Regions from separate parts of the Streptomyces sp. MGP-P1 genome, predicted to be linked through region 4. Evidence: riboswitches for the same ligand, from Rfam matches in the RefSeq annotation. Region 4 holds a riboswitch; each other region holds the start of a gene.
What was found. Region 4 has a riboswitch for cyclic di-AMP ahead of AC3CH1_RS21645 (M23 family metallopeptidase). Riboswitches for the same ligand answer to the same signal wherever they lie in the genome.

Region 1 (3,449 bases), on a different contig from region 4:
ATCGCGATGCGGCTCTCCGACGGGACGACCACCCAGGTGGTCCCGGTCATCGAGATGCTCACCGTGCTCACGGCCTCGGTGCTGGCCCTGGTCATCAACGGCGTCGTGCGGCGCGGCAACGAGCAGCTGGCGTCGGCCCGGGTCATCGCGGAGACCGCCATGCGGGCCGTGCTGCCGACCCCGGCCGAGCGGATCGGCGGACTCCAGGTGGCCGCGCGGTACGAGGCGGCGCAGGCGGACGAGTTCGTGGGCGGCGACCTGTTCGCCGTCGCGGACACCCCGTACGGCGTGCGTGTGGTCGTCGGCGACGTACGCGGCAAGGGGCTGGACGCCGTCGAGGCGGTGGCGGTGATCATCGGGGCGTTCCGCGAGGCGGCCGAGCAGGAGCGTTCGCTGGAGGGTGTCGCGCAGCGGCTGGAGCGGGCGCTGGCCCGGGAGGGGACCCGGCGGTACGGGCTGGACGCGATGGAGGGGTTCATCACCGCCGTGCTCGCCGAGATCCCGCCCGGTGCGGCCTCGTTGCGCATCGTCAACCGCGGTCACCCCGAGCCGATCCTGCTGCACGCCGACGGCGCCCTGGAGGTGCTGGCGCCCTCGGTGCCCGCCATGCCGCTGGGGATGGACCTGGGGGTGTGGCCGGACCGGTCCGACGAGTGGGCGATGCCCGCCGGGGCGACGCTCCTCGCCTTCACGGACGGCCTGTCCGAGGCGCGGGACCCGAACGGGGTCTTCTACGATCCGGCGGCCCGGCTGCGCGGCCGGATCTTCCCCGGCCCGGAGGAGCTGTTGTCGGCGCTGACGGACGACGTACGGCTGCACACCGGCGGGCGGACCACGGACGACATGGCGCTCATCGCGGTCGGCCGGCCGGCGGAGGGGCAGCCCGTGCGCCGGACGACGGTGAAGATCGTGGGCCGGGGCGATGACGCCGGGCGATGACGCTGGGCGATGAAGCTGGACGAAGCCGCCGGGCGTTGACACGGTGCGTAATCGAAAGACACCGCTCCGCATAACATTTGACACACCGTCAGAAAAAGTGATGTGGCTGAGCGGTGGTCAAGTCGCCCGATTGCGCCCGGTTGCCACCCGTACATCCCTGCCCTGTTCGTTAATGATCAACAGGAACAGCTTGGAATAGGGCCCGTCCGTCTATTAACGTTCGATAACGCAGCGCGGTCGTCACAGCCGTCGTCAGAGACGGCGCCGCGCGCGAGCGCCGAATTCCGCAAGGGAACCGGGGAACCACCTACATGGGGTGAATCGGACGCCTGCGTCTCGTGAGAGACGGAGGGGCCCGTAGGAGACCTTCCTGCTCCGAACCCGTCAGCTAACCCGGTAGGCGAGAAGGAAGGAAAGGAGTGCGCCCACGTGGCGTCCAACAAGCCTGCCCCTGAGGCCCCGTCACCCTTCAGTGCCGACACCTTCGGTGGCGAGGAGCGCACCTGGGAGGAATGGAACCCCACCGCGGAGTCCATCCGTCCCGTGCGCGGCAAGCACCGCGTGGCCAAGCAGCGTGGTCTCGCCCGTAGCTCCACCGTCCTCGGGGTCGGCGTCATAGCGGCTGTCGGTGCCGGCGGCATGGCCACCGCGCAGGACAAGGCGCCGGTCTCCATCTCTCTTCCCGATTCCATCGTGGACAACCTCCCCGACGCCAAGTCCCTTCCCGGCGTCGGGTCTTTGATGTCCGACGAGGCGGCGCCCGCCCCGGTCGCCGCCTCCGCGCCGCTCACCACCGCCGGCCTCACCACCGCCGAGGCCGAGCAGGGCACCGACGCGGGCGAGGCGCTGCGCGCCCGGATCCTCCAGCAGGCCGAACAGCAGCAGGCCAGCGCCGACGCCGAGGCCAGGGCAGCCGCCGAGAAGGCAGCGGCCGAGAGCGCCGCCGCCGAGGCCAAGAAGCAGCAGGACGAGGCCGAGGCCGAGGCCGCCGCGAAGAAGAAGGCGGCGAAGGAAGCGGCGGAGAAGAAGAAGGAGGCCGAGCGGCTCGCGAAGCTCGCCGCCAGCTTCTCCCTCCCCACCTTCTCGTACACGATCACCTCGACCTACGGTCAGTCCGGCGCGCTCTGGTCCTCGGGCCAGCACACCGGTCTCGACTTCGCCGGGTCGGCCGGCGCACCGCTCAAGGCCGTGCACAGCGGCACGATCACCTCGGCCGGCTACTCCGGCTCGTACGGCTACCGCACGGTCCTCGAACTCGAGGACGGCACGGAGGTCTGGTACGCCCACCAGTCCTCGATCGAGGTCTCCGTCGGCCAGAAGGTCACCACCGGCCAGACCATCGGCCGCATGGGCGACAGCGGCAACGTCACCGGCGTCCACCTCCACCTGGAGGTCCGCACCGCAGGCGGTTCCGCGATGGACCCGATGGCCTGGCTCAGCAGCAAGGGCCTGAACGTCTGACCACCCGGCCCCGCGGCTGACGCCCTTCGTCGCCGCCCCCCAACCCCGGCAGCCCTGACGCACACCCCCCGACGTCAGGGCTGCCGGTCTGTCCGGGGACGGTACGGTCCGGCGGGCGACGGAATACCGTCCCCGCCCCGGCCCGTTGAACCTCCACATGACTTCCCAGCGCACTCTCGGCACCTCCGACCTCCAGGTCTTCCCCCTCGCCCTCGGCGGCAACGTCTTCGGCTGGACGGCGGACGAGGACCAGTCCTTCGCCGTCCTGGACGCGTACGTCGCGGCCGGCGGCAACTTCATCGACACCGCCGACGCGTACTCCGCCTGGGTCGAGGGCAACGAGGGCGGTGAGTCGGAGACCGTCATCGGCAAGTGGCTCGCCTCCCGCTCCAACCGGTCCGACATCGTCGTCGCCACCAAGGTCGGCGCCCACCCCGACCACCGGGGCCTCTCCGCCGGCACCGTCAAGGGCGCGGCCGAGGCATCGCTGCGCCGCCTCGGCACCGACCACATCGACCTCTACTACACGCACTTCGACGACGAGACCGTCCCGGTCGAGGAGATCATCACCGCCCTCGACCAACTGGTGAAGGACGGCAAGGTGCGGCACATCGCCGCTTCCAACATCAGCCCCGAGCGCCTGCGGGCCTCCCTCGACTTCTCCGAGCGCGAGGGCCTCGCCCGGTACGTCGCGCTCCAGCCGCACTACAACCTGGTCTCCCGCGACACCTACGAGGGCGACCTCCAGGACACCGCGGCCCGCGCCGGCCTCGCCGCCGTCCCGTACTACGCGCTCGCCTCCGGCTTCCTCACCGGCAAGTACCGCCCCGGCACGGCCGTGGAGAGCGCCCGCTCCGCGACGGCGGGCGGCCACCTGGAGTCGGAGCAGGGCCGCAGGGTGCTGGCCGCCCTCGACCGGGTCGCCGGGGAACGGGAGGCCGAGATCGCCACGGTCGCCCTCGCCTGGCTCGCCGCACAGCCGACCGTCGCCGCCCCGATCGCCTCCGCCCGTACGGTCGAGCAGCTCCCCGCCCTCGTCGCGGTCGCCG
Region 2 (3,449 bases), on a different contig from region 4:
AACTCGGCGCCGTCCGCCGGGTCCGAGAGCGGAATGCTGACATTGCGGACACCGGCCAGCTCGATGTCGTACCCGTCGAGCCGGTGGTCGGCGGAGTGGCGGAAGTCGAAGATCGTGTGCAGCCCGAGCCCGCCGAGGAAAGCCGCGTCCTCGGCCGTGGCGTGCGCCAGGTGACCGCTCCGGTAGAGCCGCCCGAAGGCGGTGCGCCGTCCGTCCGCGGTGGGGAGCCCGCCCACATCGCGGAAGTTGCGGACTCCGGTCAGCACGGTCTCTGTCGGCGGGACCTGCGGCACCTGTTGCGTCACGGTGGCTCCTGGGATCTCTGGCGTCGGCGCGGCTCGCCGGCGAGGGCGCTCCCGTGACGATACGACATCGATTCGACGGAAAATCATCACGGTCGAGAGCTCCGGTGCGGGGTGCCGAGACGTCCGGGCTGACCCAGTGTCAGGAGGGGGGTCGGCCCAATGTCCGTATTGGTGCATTTCGCAGAACATGCCCCGCTAATGGGGGAGATGGGATTTCGGAGGTGAGCGGGATCATATCCGTGACGGTCCGTGGTGAGTGCGCCCCGAGGCATTCCCGTTGCCCGCACGGAAATCCAAGATCCGTAATCCACGGAGTGTGACGGGAATTCCGGGTCGATAGTGAACCGATGATTCCGGCGAGCAACCGATGGCTTGTTCAGCTCGTCCTGACTCGTTTACGGTCGCCGCAATCCGGACGGACCGCCTAATCCTGCCGCCGCCCGGAATTCGCACCCACCCACTCACGCGTGGCAGGAGCGGGGGAACCAGGTAAGCCGCCGATCCGGAGCGATCCGGACCGGCTCGGGGTGAAGTCGCCGCAACGCGACCGGGCATCTCCAGCCCGAACCCGACAGCTCACCTCGCAGGCGCCGGAGAGGAACTTCCCATGCCCGCAAAGGGTAAGCACCGTCGTCCGAAGTCCGGCCCGATCTCCCGCGGCGTCCTCGTCGCAGGGACCGGCGGCGCCGCACTCGCCCTCCCGCTCATCGGGGCCACCGTCGCGAACGCGGCGGACCAGGCCGCTCCGGCCGTGAAGCCCGCCGCCGCCTCGGTCGCCGCCGCGCACACCGTCCCGGCCACCGCCCCCGCCGCGTCGAAGACCGCCCCGAAGACGTACGCCGTCGTCTCCGGCGACTACCTGGCGAAGATCGCGGCCGAGCACCAGCTCAAGGGCGGGTGGGAGAAGCTCTACCAGGACAACCGCTCCACCGTCGGCGAGAACCCCGGCCTGATCCACCCGGGCATGAAGCTGACCCTCGGCGCCAAGGGCTCCGAGCCGGCCGAGAAGTCCGCGGCCCCCGAGGCCGCCCCGAAGAAGGCCGCACCGGCGCCGAAGGCCGCGCCTAAGGAGGCCCCGAAGGCCGACACCGTCTCCGCCGACGACTCCGAGGGCTCCGGCAGCACGTCGGGGACCGGCTCCTCCGAGGCCACCGGCTCCGGCTGGTCCGCCCCGCTGGCCAGCGCCAACGTCACCACCCAGTACCGGGCTTCCGGCGCCAGCTGGTCCAGCGGCTACCACACCGGCTCGGACTTCCAGGCCGCCTCCGGCACCCCCGTACTCGCCATCGGTCCGGGCACCGTCGTCTCGGCCGGCAACAGCGGCTCCTACGGCAACGAGGTCGTCATCCAGCACGAGGACGGCATGTACTCCCAGTACGCCCACCAGTCCTCGCTCAACGTCTCCGTCGGCCAGACCGTCACCGGGGGCCAGCAGATCGGCCTCTCCGGCTCCACCGGCAACTCCACCGGACCGCACCTGCACTTCGAGGTCCGCACCGGCCCGAGCTACGGCTCGGACATCGACCCGATCGCGTACCTGCGTCAGCACGGCGTCTCCGTCTGACGTCTCCGTCCAGGGTCGCCGTTTCCGACCGGACGCGGCGAGAAGTGATCGAGGGGCGGTGCGCGGCGGCGCACCGCCCCTCCACTTATTCCGGCTTTACCAAAAACTGACCGGGTGGTCTATCTCACCACCCGTCAACCCCGTATTACGGTCGCGTAGGTCACATCGCACGATGCAGGATAAGTGCTTGTGGCAGACGATTCGAGAAACAACCGGCAGCACACCATCGGGTCGTACGCGGCGATTGGCGACAGTTTCACCGAGGGCGTCGGCGACCCCGGCCCCGACGGGACGTATCTCGGCTGGGCGGACCGCTTCGCGGTGCTCCTCGCCGACCGGCTCCCGGCCCCCGAGGGGGCGACCGGCCCCCTGGACTACTTCCGCTACGCCAATCTCGCCGTACGAGGACGTCTCCTCGACCAGATCGTCGAGGAGCAGGTCCCGCGCGCCAAGGAACTGGCCCCCGACCTGGTCAGCTTCTGCGCGGGCGGCAACGACATCATCCGGCCCGGCACCGACCCCGACGACCTCGCCGAGCGCTTCGAGCGGGCGGTCGCCGACCTGAGCAACGCCGTCGGCACGGTCATGGTCACCACCGGCTTCGACACCCGGGGCGTTCCGGTGCTGCGCCACATGCGCGGCAAGATCGCCACGTACAACGTCCACCTGCGGGCCATCGCCGACCGCTACCACTGCCCCGTGCTGGACCTGTGGTCGCTGCGTTCCGTGCAGGACCGGCGCGCGTGGGACAGCGACCGGCTGCACCTGTCGCCCGAGGGCCACACCCGCGTGGCGCTGCGCGCCGCCCAGGTCCTCGGCCACGAGGTGCCCGCCGACCCCGACCAGCCCTGGCCGCCGCAGGCCCAGCGCAGACCCTTCGACGCACGGCGCGACAACATCCAGTGGGCCCGCGAATACCTCGTGCCCTGGATCGGCCGACGGCTGCGCGGAGAGTCCTCCGGCGACCACGTCGGGGCGAAGCGCCCGGACCTCCTGCCGCTGTAGCCGTCGAACCGGTCAGGGCTCCAGCAGGGGAAGCGCACGCCGGGACGGGCCCGGCACCACGAGCCCGTCCGGCGGCGTGCCCCCGCCCCGGGGGTGGGCTGCCGGTATCCGCTCCAGGACACCGCCCGCGAACACGTCGTACAACGGCAGCGACTCCAGATGCACATAGCCGATGTGGCAGTCGCACACGGCGAGCGGACAGGCCCGCGGGCCGAGCGCCCGGCGGTAGCTGCCGTCGTAGAGATTGCCCAGCTCCGCCTTGACGAAGTGACAGCGCCGCACCGTGCCGTCCCCGTCCACCGAGATCACCGACTCGCCCGTCCGGCAGGGCAGCCCCGCCGAACGGTGCGGATCACGGCTGTAGGGGAACAACGGATCCAGCTCCGTCCACCGCGCCGCCTCCTCGTCGGTGTAGGTGTGTCCCTCGGCGGCGTTCACCCAGAGATAGACCTCCTCCGGCAGCGCCGCCCGCAACCGCCGGGCCTCCTCCAGATGGGCGTCGAAGCCCACCACCCCCACGCTGTGGCGGATCCCCTTCGCGGACAGCTCCCGACACTTGCCCAGGAACCGTTCGT
Region 3 (3,449 bases), on a different contig from region 4:
CGGGACGTAACCGGCCTCCTTGATGGCCTCGACGATGAGGTCCAGGGCGGCGCGGTTGGACTCCAGGTTCGGGGCGAAGCCGCCCTCGTCGCCGAGTCCGGTGGACAGGCCCTTGGTCTTGAGGACCTTCTTCAGCGTGTGGTAGACCTCCGCGCCCCAGCGCAGGGCCTCGGAGAAGGACTCCGCGCCGATCGGGGCGATCATGAACTCCTGGACGTCCACGTTGGAGTCGGCGTGCGAGCCGCCGTTCAGGATGTTCATCATCGGAACGGGCAGCAGGTGCGCGTTCGGGCCGCCGAGGTAGCGGAAGAGCGGCAGGTCGGACGCCTCGGAGGCGGCGTGCGCGACGGCCAGCGAGACGCCGAGGATGGCGTTCGCACCGAGCGACGCCTTGTTCTCGGTGGCGTCGAGGTCGAACATCGCCTGGTCGATGAGGCGCTGCTCGGTGGCGTCGTACCCGACGAGCTCCGGGCCGATCTGCTCGATGACGGCGAGGACGGCCTTCTCGACGCCCTTGCCCATGTAGCGGTTGGGGTCACCGTCGCGAAGCTCGATGGCCTCGAACGCACCGGTGGAGGCACCGGACGGAACAGCAGCACGGCCCGTGCTGCCGTCGTCGAGGCCAACCTCGACCTCGACCGTGGGGTTGCCCCGGGAGTCGAGGATTTCCCTGGCTACGACGACGTCGATGGACGGCACGAGGCATCTCCTTCTGGGATCTGACACTGGTTGTGCGGGGTCACTGTGGCCCTGCGGCACGAGCCTATCGGGCCCGGCCGCGTCGGTCGGCCGACCGCCCGCGTCCTGGGACGAAAAAGGTCCCAAGGGCCTGCATCATGGGACAAAACTCTAGAAATCTACTGAGTGGTAACGACAAGAGGTGAACGCATGCGGGCCTTCGGCGCCCGCCGCCCAAGAAGAACCCGGCCCGGCGCGCTGGGGGGACGAGCGCGCCGGGCCGGGGAGCCGTGCGAGGAGAAGTGCCGCCGGACGCTTCTCCTCCGGGGAGGAGAGACGGCGATTACTTCAGGTGGAGCTGCTGACCCGGGAAGATCAGGTCGGCGTCCTTGACGATGTCGTCGTTGAGCTTGAAGATCTTGCTCCAGCCGCCCTTGACGTCCTCCGCGTCGGCGATGGTGCTCAGGGTGTCGCCGGTCTTGACCTTGTACTCGCCGTCGCCCTTCTGGACCTTCTCGCCGGTCGGGGTGGTGACGGTCTTCTTGCTCTCGGCCTTCTCGCTCTCGGCCTTGGGGGCCTCGCGCTGCTCGGAGCGCGTGGTGGGCTGCTCGGCCTGACGCTCGGGCTGCGCCTGCTCGGGCTTGCTCTCGCCGGAGCCGGAGCCGGTGTTCACGCCCGGGTCCACACCGTCGTTGGTGAGGCCGCCGGCGCCGGCGCAGGCCCAGGCACCCGGGCCCTGGAGGTCGAGGAGCTTCTCGGCGGTGGCGATCTGCTGGTCCTTGGAGGCCAGGTCTGCACGGGAGGCGTACTGCGTACCGCCGGCGGCGGCCCAGCTGGACTGCGAGAACTGCAGTCCGCCGTAGTAGCCGTTGCCGGTGTTGATGGACCAGTTGCCGCCGGACTCGCACTGGGCGACGGCGTCCCAGGTCTCGACGGAGGCGGCGGAAGCGTTGGTCGCGCCCATCAGCGGGATGGCGACGGCGGCACCGGTGACACCCGCGAGGGTGGCGATACGGGTGGCCTTGGACGGGCGGCGGTGCTTGCCCTTGCTGTTCAGCAGCATGGAACGAATCTCCTCACCGACGCCTACGAGGTGAGCTGTCGGGTTCGGGCTGATGAGTTGCCCGGTCGCGCGGTGCTGCTCGCGACTTCACCCCTAGCCGGTCCCGTACGTCCCCGTCGGTTCGACGAGGCGTCCGGACCCGGCGGCTTACCTGGGTCCCCCGCTCCTGCCTACGGCGCTTACGCGTCTGTTCCCTTCGACCGACGGCAGGATTCGGCGTGACGGTCGACGGGGCCCGCGGTGCGAGCGGTTCCGACCGTAAACACAGGCAACCCCGACATTCAAAGACGGACATAGGGGGCATTCGGCCCGAACTCGCCGTAGCCGGTGGGCCGTTTCCGCAGGTGGGAGGCGATACGCCCGGACCGGCCGGTCGAAAAGCACCAGTTGAAGCAAAGAGACCCATGTCTCACTTACACAAAAGTGGACATAGGTCTCTTAACTGCCCCGATTTTCGGGGTGTTTCGCCGGGTTCGATCAGTTGGCGGCGGGAGCCTCGGCGGCCGTCTCGGCACCCTCCGGGGCGGCCCGGTCCACACCCTTGCCCGCATCCTGATCCAGGCCCAGATCCAGGTTCTGGCCGGGCAGGATCAGGTCCGGGTCGGCACCCAGGAGGCCCTTGTTCGTCTCGTACAGGCCGGTCCAGCCGCCGGGGATCTCCTGGGCGTCGGCGATCGCCCAGAGGTTGTCCCCGGGCCGCACGGTGTACCCGTCGGCGGCCGCCGCGCCACCGTCCCGCGCGCCGCCTTCGCCGCGCGAGGCGTGCCGGCCGGACTCACGGGGGTCGTCCTTCCGGTCCGCGTCGACCTCCTCGGGCGCGGGGCGCCCCGGTGCTTGCCCCCCTGGCCGTCCTCGTCCGCCGAGGCGTCGGGGGCGGTGGAGGGGTCCGAGGCGTCGGGGGCGTCGGAGGCGGGCGGGGCGGAGGGCGTCACCGAGGAGTCGGGAGTCCCGCTCCCCTTCTCCGCGCCACCTCTACCGCCCTTGTCCGCCTCATCACCCTTCTCCCTCTTGCCCGCTTCGCGCGATTCACCGGTTGCGTCCGCTTCGTCGGCCGGGGTGGAGGTCGGGTCGGCCGAGGGGTCCGCCGACGGATCGGCGGACGGATCCGCGGACGGCGAGGCGCCCGGGTCGACGCCGGGCAGACCGCCGCCCACCGCGAGGCCGGAGATCACCGCACAGCTGGGCCAAGCCTTCGGGCCCTGGTCGTCCAGGACCTTCTCGGCGACGGAGATCTGCTGCGAGCGGCTGGCGAGGTCGGCGCGGGGCGCGAACGCCGTGCCGCCGTACGCCGACCAGGTCTCCTGCGAGAACTGGAGCCCGCCGTAGTAGCCGTTGCCGAGATCGGCGCTCCACATGCCGCCGCTCTCGCACTCGGCGACCCGGTCCCAGGTGGTGGCCTCGGCCGCGTGCGCGCCTCCGGCGCCGAGCAGCGGGATGGCGATGGCCGATCCCGTCACGCCCGCGGCGACGATGATGGCGGGTGCCTGACGAGGGCGGCGGTGTCTGCCGTTCGCGGAGCCCATGGGTATGCCTTCCGTGCGACTGACAAGCGAGTGGCCTGAGCGCCGCACAGCGGATTCCGTGCCTGCTTCGGCGCCCAAGTGACGCGTGAGCAAGGTGCGACCGACGCGTCGAACCGTGAACCTAGCGGGACTCGAACGTGTGTCACAAGTCGATGCAGCGCAGATCACGTGCAAGTCACGGAGTT
Region 4 (3,449 bases):
CGGCCAGCGAGCGCAGGTCCTCGCCCTCACCCCGGCGGGCCCGCTCCTGGCCCAGTCTGACCAGGCCCCGGAGCACCTTCAGGTGGGCTTCCGTGCGGCGCTGCGCGGCGCGGGCCGCACCCAGGGGCTCCAGAAGCATCCGCATCTCCAGGAGGTCCGCCGCCTCCTGCACCGTGGGCTCGGCGACACAGGCGCCCGCATGTCTGCGGGTGACGACGAAGCCCTCGGACTCCAGGGTGCGCAGGGCCTCGCGGACCGGGACGCGGGAGACCCCGTAGCGGCGGGCCAGCAGCTCCTCGGTGAGGCGGCTGCCCCGCTCGTAGACACCGGAGACGATGTCGTCACGGATTGCCGTGCATACCGAATGCGCGGGAATGCGCATGTCCGAACCTCCGCCTTGATCCCCGCGAAACGCGGCCGCCCGACGTCTGTTCCGTGACTCTATTGCAATCTGCCTGAATTTCCGATGGCAGGCCGGAATCCAAGGATATCCACGGGCTGGAATCGCCGAAGGCCCCGGCGGGCGCCGGGGCCTTCGGACGGGGTCGCGCGGGGCGGGTCAGACGTTCAGTCCGTGGGAGCGCAGGTAGCCGACGGGGTCCATGTCGGAGCCGTAGTCGGGGCTGGTCCGGGCCTCGAAGTGCAGGTGCGGGCCGGTGGAGTTGCCGGTGGAGCCGGAGAGGCCGATCTGCTGGCCGGAGGAGACGCTCTGGCCGACGGAGACGCCGATCGAGGAGAGGTGGCCGTACTGGGTGTACGTGCCGTCCGTCATCCGGAGCACGATGTTGTTGCCGTACGCGCCGCCCCAGCCGGCCTCGACGACCGTGCCGGCGCCGACGGCCACGACGGAGCTGCCGGAGGCGGCCTGGAAGTCCACGCCGGAGTGGCTGCCGGAGGACCAGAGCGCACCGCCGGTGTTGTAGCCGGTGGTGACGTGGGAGCCGGCCACCGGGAGGTGGAAGGCGTTCAGACGGGCGCGCTCGGCGGCGCGGGCGGCACGGGCCTTCTCCTCGCGGACCTCCTGGGCGCGGGCCTCGGCCTTGCGCTCGGCCTCCGCCTTCGCCTTGGCCTTGGCTGCCTTCTCGCGGGCCTCCGCGGCGGCCTCGGCCTTCGCCTTCGCGATGGCGTCGGCCTGCAGCTTCTGGGCGTGGGCCTGGGCGTCTATCTGCTCGGCGAGAGTGGCGTCGAGGGCGACGGCCTGGATGAGGCCGGTGTCGGCGACCTGGGCGGCCTCGGTGTCCGCGGCGAGGGCCGGGGAGGCCAGCGAGCCGAGGACCCCGGTGGCCAGAGCCGCGATGCCGGCGGCCTGGGCGCTCCGGCGCGTGAGGCGCCTCGGGGCACGGTGCTTCCCGGTGGCACGGGTGAACGCCATGGAGGGGCTGATCCTTTCCTTCCTTCTCGCCTACCGGGTTAGCTGACGGGTTCGGAGCAGGAAGGTCTCCTACGGATCCCCACGCCGGTTTCGCGGCACGGGCCTCCGATTCACCCCAGGGACTGCGTGGGTCCCCGGCTCCCCAGGCTCGCGCCTGACGGGGACTCGGCGATGACTGCCCGGCGCCGCGGTTGCGGCATACGGGTGGCGGACAGCCGAGCCGACGCTAGGCGGGGCGACTTCCCATCGCCAAACGGACCGGGGGATTTGTCGCACATCCCACAGGGCAGACAGGCAGCCTCTCCCCCAAAGGTGACGAGTTGGGCTAATCGGACAGAAAGGAAGAACCCCGACGAACATGCGTCCGTCGGGGTCCTGTTCGCGGCGGTGTGCCACGGGTGCGTCAGCCGGTGACGACGGACACCTCTCCGATGCCGAGGGCCCTCACGGGCTCCTCGATCCGGGCGGCGTCCCCCACGAGGACCGTGACCAGCCGGTCGACCGGGAAGGCGCTGACCACGGCGGCGGTCGCCTCCACGGTGCCCGTCTCGGCGAGCCGGGCGTAGAGGTGTGCCTGGTAGTCGTCGGGGAGGTGCTGCTCGACCTGGTCGGCCAGCGTGCTCGCGACGGAGGCGGCGGTCTCGAACTTCAGCGGGGCGACGCCCACCAGGTTCTGCACGGCCGTCTCGCGCTCGGCGTCGGTCAGTCCCTCGGCGGCCAGCGTCCGCAGGACCTTCCAGAGGTCGTCCAGTGCCGGTCCGGTGGACTCCGTGTCCACCGAGCCGCTGATCGCGAGCATGGCCGCGCCGCCGGAGTCCGGGCCGCTGGAGCGCAGCACCTGGGCGAAGGCCCGCACCCCGTAGGTGTAGCCCTTCTCCTCGCGCAGCACCCGGTCCAGCCGGGAGGTGAGGGTGCCGCCCAGGCAGTACGTGCCGAGCACCTGGGCGGGCCACACGCGCTCGTGCCGGTCGGCGCCGATGCGGCCGATCAGCAGCTGGGTCTGGACCGCGCCGGGCCGGTCCACGATCACGACGCGGCCGGTGTCGTCCGCGGTGATGGGCGGCACCGGGCGGGCCTGGCCGGCGTTGCCCGACCAGTCGCCGAGGGTCTCCGCCAGCAGCGCGTCCAGGTCGATGCCGGTCAGGTCGCCGACGATAACGGCCGTCGCGGTGGACGGCCGGACGTGGGCGTCGAAGAAGGCGCGCACGGCCCTCTCGTCGATCCGCCGGACCGTCTCCTCGGTGCCCAGGCGCGGGCGGGACATCCGGGCGGTGGCCGGGAACAGCTCCTTGGAGAGCTGCTTGGCGGCGCGCCGGGACGGGTTGGCGTGCTCGTGCGGGATCTCGTCGAGACGGTTGCCGACGAGGCGCTCGATCTCGCTCTGGTCGAAGGCCGGGGCCCGCAGCGCCTCGGCGACCAGCCCGAGGGCCTTGGTCAGCCGGGAGGCCGGGACCTCCAGGGAGACCCGGATGCCGGGGTGGTCGGCGTGCGCGTCGAGCGTGGCGCCGCAGCGCTCCAGCTCGGCGGCGAACTCCTCGGCGCTGTGCTTGTCGGTGCCCTCCGAGAGCGCCCGCGACATGATCGTGGCCACGCCGTCCAGGCCCTCGGGCTCGGCCTCCAGCGGCGCGTCCAGGAAGATCTCCACCGCGACGACCTGCTGGCCGGGGCGGTGACAGCGCAGCACGGTCAGCCCGTTGGGCAGGGCGCCTCGCTCGGGCGCCGGGAAGGCCCAGGGGCGGGCCGTGCCGGGCGTGGGCTGCGGGTGGTACTCCATGGCTACTCCAGTCACGGCGGCGTCGCTCACTTGTCCGCCCCCTCGTGCGCGTCGGTGCCCTCGGTGGCTGCCGTGCCCTCGTCGGACTCGTCGGCCTCGTCGGCCGGCTCGATGGGCTCGTACACCAGCACCGCCCGGTTGTCGGGGCGCAGGGTCGCCTCGGCCGCCGCGCGCACCTCCTCCGCGGTGACGTCCAGGACGCGGCCCACCGCGCTCAGGGCGAGCTGCGGGTCACCGAACAGGACCGCGTAGCGGCACAGTTCGTCGGCGCGGCCGGCGACCGTGCCGAGCCGGTCGAGCCAC

Region 1: it holds a riboswitch for cyclic di-AMP, as region 4 does, so the genes downstream of both, AC3CH1_RS15355 (M23 family metallopeptidase) here and AC3CH1_RS21645 (M23 family metallopeptidase) in region 4, are expected to answer to the same signal.
Region 2: it holds a riboswitch for cyclic di-AMP, as region 4 does, so the genes downstream of both, AC3CH1_RS03765 (M23 family metallopeptidase) here and AC3CH1_RS21645 (M23 family metallopeptidase) in region 4, are expected to answer to the same signal.
Region 3: it holds a riboswitch for cyclic di-AMP, as region 4 does, so the genes downstream of both, AC3CH1_RS22300 (transglycosylase family protein) here and AC3CH1_RS21645 (M23 family metallopeptidase) in region 4, are expected to answer to the same signal.

What each region holds. Positions count from the first base shown of each region.
Region 1 is NZ_JBYMEM010000005.1:1,296,972-1,300,420, forward strand. Features, by position in the region: gene AC3CH1_RS15350 (PP2C family protein-serine/threonine phosphatase) at 1-939, shown strand, start outside; cyclic di-AMP (ydaO/yuaA leader) riboswitch at 1,205-1,357, shown strand; gene AC3CH1_RS15355 (M23 family metallopeptidase) at 1,369-2,400, shown strand; gene AC3CH1_RS15360 (aldo/keto reductase) at 2,558-3,449, shown strand, end outside.
Region 2 is NZ_JBYMEM010000001.1:819,556-823,004, reverse strand. Features, by position in the region: gene AC3CH1_RS03770 (tyrosine-protein phosphatase) at 1-305, opposite strand, end outside; cyclic di-AMP (ydaO/yuaA leader) riboswitch at 750-910, shown strand; gene AC3CH1_RS03765 (M23 family metallopeptidase) at 913-1,869, shown strand; gene AC3CH1_RS03760 (SGNH/GDSL hydrolase family protein) at 2,059-2,874, shown strand; gene AC3CH1_RS03755 (STM4011 family radical SAM protein) at 2,887-3,449, opposite strand, start outside.
Region 3 is NZ_JBYMEM010000007.1:119,362-122,810, reverse strand. Features, by position in the region: gene eno (phosphopyruvate hydratase) at 1-699, opposite strand, end outside; gene AC3CH1_RS22300 (transglycosylase family protein) at 1,022-1,741, opposite strand; cyclic di-AMP (ydaO/yuaA leader) riboswitch at 1,747-1,929, opposite strand; partial or broken gene AC3CH1_RS22295 (transglycosylase family protein) at 2,219-3,264, opposite strand; gene AC3CH1_RS22290 (cytochrome P450 family protein) at 3,440-3,449, opposite strand, start outside.
Region 4 is NZ_JBYMEM010000006.1:1,334,175-1,337,623, reverse strand. Features, by position in the region: gene AC3CH1_RS21650 (GntR family transcriptional regulator) at 1-382, opposite strand, end outside; gene AC3CH1_RS21645 (M23 family metallopeptidase) at 560-1,372, opposite strand; cyclic di-AMP (ydaO/yuaA leader) riboswitch at 1,386-1,553, opposite strand; gene AC3CH1_RS21640 (M16 family metallopeptidase) at 1,776-3,146, opposite strand; gene AC3CH1_RS21635 (M16 family metallopeptidase) at 3,173-3,449, opposite strand, start outside.